One region of the Methylobacterium sp. TK26 genome, then DNA from elsewhere that is predicted to be linked to it. Evidence: riboswitches for the same ligand, from Rfam matches in the RefSeq annotation. Region 1 holds a riboswitch; the other holds the start of a gene.

Region 1 (4,203 bases):
CCGGAGGAGCTGGCCGAAAAGCTGGCGATGCCCCTCGAGAAGGTCCGCAAGGTCCTGAAGATCGCCAAGGAGCCGATCTCCCTCGAAACGCCCATCGGCGACGAGGAAGACAGCCATCTCGGCGACTTCATCGAGGACAAGAACGTCGTCCTGCCGATCGACGCGGCGATCCAGTCGAACCTGCGTGAGACCACGACGCGCGTGCTCGCGTCGCTGACCCCGCGCGAGGAACGCGTGCTGCGCATGCGCTTCGGCATCGGCATGAACACCGACCACACCCTCGAAGAGGTCGGCCAGCAATTCTCCGTGACCCGCGAGCGCATTCGCCAGATCGAAGCGAAGGCGCTGCGCAAGCTCAAGCATCCGAGCCGCAGCCGGAAGCTCAGGAGCTTCCTCGACAACTGAGTCGGCGGCCCGTGCCGCCGGCTCACGGCAAAGCCTTGCTTTGCCGTGACGGAATCCCACCTTGGCGCCATGCTCGAACGACGTCCGCCCCTGCCCGGAACACCGACGGCCGATGCGGACGGCTCCGAGACCAGCGACGTCCCGTTCGGCGCGCTGGAGCCCTCGGTCGGCATCCGCGACTGGCTGCTCGGTGAGGGGGCCCGCATCGACAAGGCCGAGCACATGCTCGAAGGCCTCGCCGAGCGGCTGATCGACATCGGCGTTCCGGTGGACCGGGCCTCCACCGCCATCGACACGCTGCACTCGGAATATGCCGGCGTCGGCCGGGTCTGGACGCGCAACGGCGGCGTCACGGTGCGGCTCTTCCCGCACGGCAGCCGCTCGCAGGAAGCCTATCTCCGCAGCCCCTTCGCCGAGGTCCACCAGACCGGCCGGTGGCTGATCCTCGACCTCTCCGAGACGCCGGACGACGCCTACGCCATCGTTCCGGACCTGAAGGCGGAAGGGTTCACGCACTACGTCGTCGCGCCGCTGTTCTTCACGAACGGCACGCAGAACGGCATCACCTTCGCCACCAAGTGCCCAACGGGGTTCGAGCGCGAGCACATCGCGATCCTGCGCTTCATCATGCCCGCGCTCGCGGCGGTGATGGAGATGCGGGTGCTGAACAAGCAGCTCGACCACGTGCTGCGGGTCTATGTCGGCGACGAGCCGCACCGGGCGATCCTGTCGGGCGACATCCGGCGCGGTCAGGTCACGCGCATCCGCTCCGCGATCCTGTTCGCCGACATGCGCGACTACACGCGCATCTCCGCCGACATGACGCCGGAGGAGGCGGTGGCCCTCCTCAACGTGTTCTTCGATTGCCTCGTCCCGCCCATCGAGGGCGAGGGCGGGGAGGTGCTGAAGTACCTCGGCGACGGACTGCTGGCGATCTTTCGCGAGAGCGGAGACGACCTCGGCGGCGCGGCCAAGGGCGCCTTGACGGCGGCGCAGCACATCCTGGCGGCCATCGACGAAGCGAACGCCCTGCATCAGTTCCCGGTGCCGATCCAGGCGGGCATCGCCCTGCACCACGGGGAGGCGGCCTACGGCAATGTCGGCTCCGGCTCGCGCCTCGACTTCACAGTGATCGGCCGCGACGTGAACCTCGCGAGCCGGCTCGCCAAGCTCAACCGGGGCCTCGGCGAGGAGCTTCTGATGTCGAAGCCGTTCGTGGACTTCCTGTGGGGCGATCCGGTGCCGGTGGGCGTCCACACGCTCCATGGCTTCGAGGAGCCGATGGCGGTGTTCAAGCCGAAGTTCCTGCGGCCGCGCAAACGGGATTGACCCCGGCGGCGCGAGGGCCCACATCTGCCTCTGTTCCAGGGAGATCCCCGGCAAGGGGCTGAGAAACCGATGGCATGCCCTTAACCGGGCCTGCGGCGCGGAAATCCTTCGAACCTGATCCGGTTCACACCGGCGTAGGGATTGGACCGCGGCCGTCGTCCTGACAGGCCATCGCTTTTCACGAAGCATCCGGCCCCATCCCTCCGCCCGATAAGCGGAGTGTCGCCATGGGGCTTCCGAGGCCCGTTTCACCCATCGGACAGCGCCTGGATCCGGGGCTCGACGCCCGGACGACGGGTCTGCCCGCGCGCGCGGATGTCGCCGTCATCGGCGGCGGGCTGATCGGCCTCGCCAGCGCGTGGCGCCTTGCGTCCCGGGGGCTCTCCGTCACGGTGATCGAGCGGGGAAGCGTCGGCTCCGGCGCGAGCCTCGCCGCCACGGGCATGCTGGCGCCGGCCGCCGAGCATGAGCCCGGCTCCGACCCGCTCCTGCCCCTCGCCATGGACTCGCTCGCCCGCTGGCCCGGCTTCCGCGACGAACTCGAGGCCGCCTCCGGCCTCTCCATCGACTACCGGCCGGACGGCACGCTGGTGCTCGCCGTCGGCCGCGACGAGGTGGAGCGCCTGCGCTTCCGCTACGATCTGCAGCGCCGCTCCGGCCTCGACGCGACGTGGCTGAACGGCACCGAGATCCGCCGGCTTGAGCCCGTGCTGCGCCCCTCGGTGACGGCGGGCGTGCAATGCCCCCTCGACCATCAGGTCGATCCGCGCCTCGTCATGGCGGCACTGGTGCGCGCCTGCGAGGCGGCGGGCGTGACGATCATCGAGCGCATGGCCGTCACCGGCCTCGACTGGTCGGGCGGCCGCGTAACCGGCGTGCTGACCGAAGCCGGGCGCCTTTCCGCCGAGATGATCGTGCTCGCGGCCGGCGCCTGGAGCGGGGAGGGCGGGCTCCTGCCCGACAGCCTCGCCCTGCCGGTGCGCCCCCTGAAGGGGCAGGCCCTGGCCCTGCGGACCACGCGCCAGACCGGCACGCTGTCGCGCATGGTCTGGACCGAGCAGGTCCACATGGCCCCGAAGAGCGACGGGCACCTCATCGTCGGCGCGACGGTGGAGGATTGCGGGTTTCGCGAGGGCGTGACGGCGGGCGGGCTCTACGCCCTGCTCGAAGGCGCGCGGCGGGTGCTGCCGGGCATCGAGGAGATGGCGGTCGAGGCCGTGTGGAGCGGCTATCGCCCGACCTCCGACGACGACGCGCCGATCATCGATGCCATCGCACCGGGGCTGGTCGTCGCCACCGGCCACCATCGCAACGGCTATCTGCTGGCGCCCGTCACCGCCGATGCGGTGGCCGACCTCGTGGCCACGGGCGACATGCCGGCCGTGGCCCGTGCCTTCACCCTGGCGCGCTTCGCGCGACCGGAGCCGAGGAGGGCCGCACGGTGAAGCTCTTCGTCAACGGCGAGCCCCGCGAGAGCGAAGCCGCCACCGTCGAGGCCCTGTTCACCGCCGAGGCGGAAGAAGCCGGGATCGAGGGGCCGCAGGGCATCGCCATCGCCCTCAACGGCCGCGTCCTGCGCCGGAAGGACTGGGCGGACACCACCATCACGCCGGGCGACCGCATCGAGATCGTCCGCGCCATGCAGGGAGGCTAGAGCATGGACAGCATCGTCACGCCGCTGCGCCCCGAAGAGGACGACGCCCTGGTCATCGCCGGGGTGCGCCTGGGCTCGCGCCTGTTCCTCGGCACCGCCGGCTACCCGACCCAGGCGATCATGCGCGACGCGGTCGAGGCGTCCGACGCCGAGGTCGTCACCGCCTCGATCCGCCGGGTCTCCCTGCGCGGACACGGCTCGGACACGGTGAGCCTGCTCAAGGGCCGCCGCTTCCTGCCCAACACCGCCGGCTGCGAGACCGCCCGCGACGCCATCATGACGGCAGAACTCGCCCGCGAAGCGCTCGACACCACCTGGATCAAGGTCGAGGTGATCGGCGACCGCGAGACCCTGTACCCCGACGTCGCCGAACTGATCGAGGCCTGCCGCCACCTCGTGGACGAGGGCTTCACCGTCCTGCCCTATTGCAACGACGATCCCATTGTCTGCCGCCGGCTGGAAGACATCGGCTGCGCCGCCGTGATGCCGATGGGCTCGCTGATCGGCTCCGGCATGGGCGTCGCCAACCCGGCCAACATCGAGTTGATCTGCCGCCGGGCGGGCGTGCCGGTGATCGTCGATGCGGGGATCGGCACGGCGTCCGATGCCGTGATCGCCATGGAACTCGGTGCCGCCGCCTGCCTCGTGAACACCGCCGTCGCCAAGGCCGACGATCCCGTGCGGATGGCCCGCGCCATGGCCCGCGCCGTCGACGCGGGGCGCGACGCCTACCTCGCCGGGCGCATCCCGCGCCGGGGCCGGGCCGATCCGTCGAGCCCGCAGCTCGGCCTCGTCGGCTCGTGAGCCTGCCGTCG
Region 2 (4,203 bases), 1.7 Mb from region 1:
GCGCTTCGCGCTGCGCCCCCTGCCCGACGAGCCCCGGCCCCCGGAGGAGCCACGGGACGGGGAGGACCGCTTCGCCGGTTGCCTGCTCACGCGTTCCTTGCTCCCTGCCTCGCCGCCGCCGGCCCGATCCTCGCGGGAGAGGCGCAGGTCGAGGTCGCCGCGCTGGCCGATCCGCCCTTCCGGGACATCGAAATTCGGCTCGGCTCTGCCACGCTTCTGCGCCATCGACACCCGTCACGAAGCTGCTCGCCCGCGCGCGAGGCCGCGCAACCGGACGTTGACATGACGTCGCGGCGGCCCTGCGGACGCGTTCTGAGACGCTGTAAATGCGGCGGTTTAAGGGGCCGTTAAGATAACCGGCACGCCCCGGTATCCCGGCCCGCGATGCGCTCGCCAGACCAATGTTCCGGCCCGCCGCCCCTGGTTTCGGCGCAGGACCCTCCGTATGGTGCCGCCCGTTTCAGGGAGAGCACTATCGTGCGGGTAGCCATTCTCGTTGCGGCGGCCGGGCTCGGCCTCGGAAGCCTTCCGGCATGGTCCCAGGTCCGCCTCGATACGGTCAACACCATCGCCTGTGCGGAGGAAGGCGGCGTCTGCCGGATGCCTTACCCGACGAACGTCTATTTCGGGGTGCCGGGCAAGACCAACGGCCGTCCCTTCCCGCAGGGCGGCACGGTGGCGTGCAACGTCCAGAGCTTCGGCGATCCGGCGCCCAACCAGCGCAAGGCCTGCTGGTATGCCCCGCGCCTCACCGGCAACGAGGGCGGCGGCTACCGGGATCGCCCCCGCCGGGACGACCGGGACGCGTATCGCTCGCGGGACGACGACCGCTTTCGCGACGAGTACCGCCCGCGCCGCGACGTCGACCGCGACGAGTATCGCCCGCGCCGCGACGATTATGACGATACGCGGGAGCGCCGCCGCTACCGCAGCGAGCCGGACGATGAATGAGCCGGCGTCGGCGGTTCGGGGCGGAGAGGCAGACGGCATGTCCGAGGACCGGCGCGGCGCCTATCGCCGCAACGCCTTCACCTTCGGGTTCGTGGAAACCGGCGAGGGGGAGATCGGCTGTCTCGTCTGGGACGTCACCGAGACCGGCGCCCTGATCGAGATCGAGCAAGCCGTGGATTTGCCGGAGCGGTTGCGCGTGCGCCTCGCCCCGGAGGCCGCATCGCGCGAGGCGAGCGTCGCGTGGCAGCGCGGCAAGCGGGCGGGCATCGCCTTCTCCGGGTGAAGCCCCTTCAATCCTTGCGCTTTCCCGCCCGCCGGTCCCGCGTCATGCGCGTCGGGGCGTAGAAATCGTCGGGCTTGGTCCGCACCCAGGCCACGAACCGGGCGAGTTCTGGATCGGCCCGCAGGGCCTCGACATCGGCGAGGCGCCGGGCGATCTCGGCCTCGCTGTAGCGGGCATGGATCGCCGAATGGCAGACCTGATGCAGACGCACCGTGCCACGGTGGGTGCCGCCCTTCAGCTTGGGCGTGAGATGATGCAGGCTCGATTTCGCACCGCGTGGGATCGGCCTCTCGCAAAGCGGGCAGATGACCGGCGCCGCCGCCTGGGGGCCGTGGGTCGTCGGATCATCATCGCGCCACAGGCGCTCGCGTCTTCCCAAGCCTCGTCTCCCGGCGAGTTCGGTGGATCGGGACGGCAGATCGGAGAGTAAAGCCGAGTGTTAGGGCGTTTCGCCTGCCGGCATTGACAACATCCGGCAAACCACGGAGTTTCGAACCGTTCCGAGGGGAGCCCAGACCGGGCTGAGATTGGGCGTAGCGCCCTGACCCTTGAACCTGATCCGGTTCGTACCGGCGGAGGGACGGGAACCTGCGGCCTCGGGATGCCGCACCTTACCCCTATCGTCGTCACGCAATTGGACCGCTCCAGCGCCAGGAGAGGCCAAATGAACGCACCCGTGCTGCCCAAGGATGTGAAGGGAAGCCCCGAGACCGTGACTACGGGACCGGTCTCCGGCTCGCGCAAGGTCTACGCGACCGTCGGCGGCCGGGAGGACATCCGCGTCCCGTTCCGTGAGATCGTGCTGACCGACCCGAAGGAAGAGCCGGTGCGGGTCTACGACCCGTCGGGGCCCTACACCGAGACCGACGCCCGCATCGACCTGTCGGCGGGCCTGCCGCAGATCCGCGCCCCGTGGATCGCCGCGCGCGGTTACGCCACGGCCGAGCCCCGCGCCGTCAAGCCGGAGGACAACGGCTTCGCCTCGGCCGACAAGCTCGTCGCCCCCTGCCCCGCCGAACGGGTGCTCCGCAAGGCCGCCCCCGGCCAGATGGTGACGCAGTACGAGTTCGCCCGCGCCGGGATCGTCACCGAGGAGATGATCTACGTCGCCCACCGCGAGAACCTCTGCCGCGAGCAGATGCTGGAGCGGGCCGAGGCGGCCCTGGCGGATGGCGAGAATTTCGGCGCGGCGGTGCCGGCCTTCATCACCCCCGAATTCGTGCGCGACGAGATCGCCCGCGGCCGGGCGATCATCCCCGCCAACATCAACCACACCGAAGTCGAGCCGATGGCGATCGGCCGCAACTTCCTCGTGAAGATCAATGCCAACATCGGCAACTCGGCGGTCACCTCGTCGGCCGCCGAAGAGGTCGAGAAGCTGGTCTGGTCGATCCGCTGGGGCGCGGACACGGTCATGGACCTCTCGACCGGCCGCAACATCCACAACATCCGCTCGTGGATCATCCGCAACTCGCCCGTGCCGATCGGGACGGTGCCGATCTATCAGGCGCTGGAGAAGGTGGGCGGTGATCCGCTTAAGCTCGATTGGGAGGTCTTCAAGGACACGCTCATCGAGCAGGCCGAGCAGGGCGTCGATTACTTCACCATCCATGCGGGCGTGCGCCTCGCCCACGTGCCGCTAACGGCGCGGCGCGTCACCGGCATCGTCTCGCGCGGCGGCTCGATCATGGCGCGCTGGTGCCTCGCCGGGCATCGCGAATCGTTCCTCTACGAGCGGTTCGACGAGATCTGCGACATCATGCGGGCCTACGACGTGTCGTTCTCGCTGGGTGACGGCCTGCGGCCCGGCTCCATCGCCGACGCGAACGACGCCGCGCAGTTCGCTGAGCTGGAGACGCTGGGCGAACTCACCAAGATCGCCTGGGACAAGGGCTGTCAGGTGATGATCGAGGGCCCCGGCCATGTGCCGATGCACAAGATCAAGGTGAACATGGAGAAGCAGCTTCGCGAGTGCGGCGAGGCGCCCTTCTACACCCTCGGCCCGCTGACCACGGACATCGCGCCGGGCTACGACCACATCACCTCCGGCATCGGCGCGGCGATGATCGGCTGGTTCGGCACGGCGATGCTCTGCTACGTCACGCCGAAGGAGCATCTTGGCCTGCCGGACCGCGACGACGTGAAGGTCGGCGTGATCACCTACAAGATCGCCGCCCACGCCGCCGACCTCGCCAAGGGCCACCCGGCCGCGCAACTGCGCGACGACGCCCTGAGCCGCGCCCGGTTCGACTTCCGCTGGGAGGACCAGTTCAACCTCAGCCTCGACCCGGATACGGCGCGCACCTACCACGACGAGACCCTGCCGAAGGACGCCCACAAGGTCGCCCATTTCTGCTCGATGTGCGGCCCGAAGTTCTGCTCGATGAAGATCACGCAGGATCTGCGCGCCGAGGTGCTGGCGATGGAAGAGGCCGGCCAGGTGATCGGCCAGGCCCCCGCCATGTCGCAGGCCGAGGCCGAAGCCGGGATGCGCGAGAAGTCGCGCGAATTCCTCGCCGAGGGCGGCAAGCTCTACGTCGACGCGGCGGAGTGACAGCTTCCGGCGCGCCCGTCACCCGGCGGGCGCGCCGGATCGCCGAGGACGCTGACAGGTTTGTCAGCATTCGCGCACTGCAATCGCGTGAGATGGCGTGAAATTGAGGTGCTGCCTTTACCGGATATTGAGCCCGTCTTACAAAGGCGTTGTCGAAGACTGCGAAGGCATGCCCATATTAAGCGCTGCTTAACGGCGCGATGATGCAATCCCTCCATCACAGGATCGTAGGAGCCTGTCATGGAAATACGTAGCATCCCATCCGTCTCGCAGGGGCCGCAGGGCATCGACGCCCTGGCGGCCACCGCCGCGCCGGCACCTCAGACGGCCGAGAACACCGAAACGCCGACGAAGAGCCTCGAGCCGGCGGTGAAGGTCGATATCGGCAGCGACTCGCACGAGGCGCGTTTCGTGC

The links. Region 1 has a riboswitch for thiamine pyrophosphate ahead of thiO (glycine oxidase ThiO). Riboswitches for the same ligand answer to the same signal wherever they lie in the genome.
Region 2: linked by a shared signal. The riboswitch ahead of thiC (phosphomethylpyrimidine synthase ThiC) and the one ahead of thiO (glycine oxidase ThiO) in region 1 are both predicted to bind thiamine pyrophosphate.

What each region holds. Positions count from the first base shown of each region.
Region 1 covers NZ_CM143965.1:2,003,710-2,007,912, reverse strand. Annotated here, with positions in the region: gene rpoD (RNA polymerase sigma factor RpoD) at 1-405, shown strand, start outside; gene ACXJ1Y_RS09685 (adenylate/guanylate cyclase domain-containing protein) at 475-1,734, shown strand; TPP riboswitch at 1,763-1,893, shown strand; gene thiO (glycine oxidase ThiO) at 1,962-3,179, shown strand; gene thiS (sulfur carrier protein ThiS) at 3,176-3,388, shown strand; gene ACXJ1Y_RS09670 (thiazole synthase) at 3,392-4,192, shown strand; gene ACXJ1Y_RS09665 (thiamine phosphate synthase) at 4,189-4,203, shown strand, end outside.
Region 2 covers NZ_CM143965.1:312,094-316,296, reverse strand. Annotated here, with positions in the region: gene ACXJ1Y_RS01540 (transglycosylase domain-containing protein) at 1-225, opposite strand, end outside; gene ACXJ1Y_RS01535 (hypothetical protein) at 478-951, shown strand; gene ACXJ1Y_RS01530 (PilZ domain-containing protein) at 989-1,234, shown strand; gene ACXJ1Y_RS01525 (HNH endonuclease family protein) at 1,242-1,613, opposite strand; TPP riboswitch at 1,728-1,832, shown strand; gene thiC (phosphomethylpyrimidine synthase ThiC) at 1,899-3,788, shown strand; gene ACXJ1Y_RS01515 (flagellar protein FlaG) at 4,029-4,203, shown strand, end outside.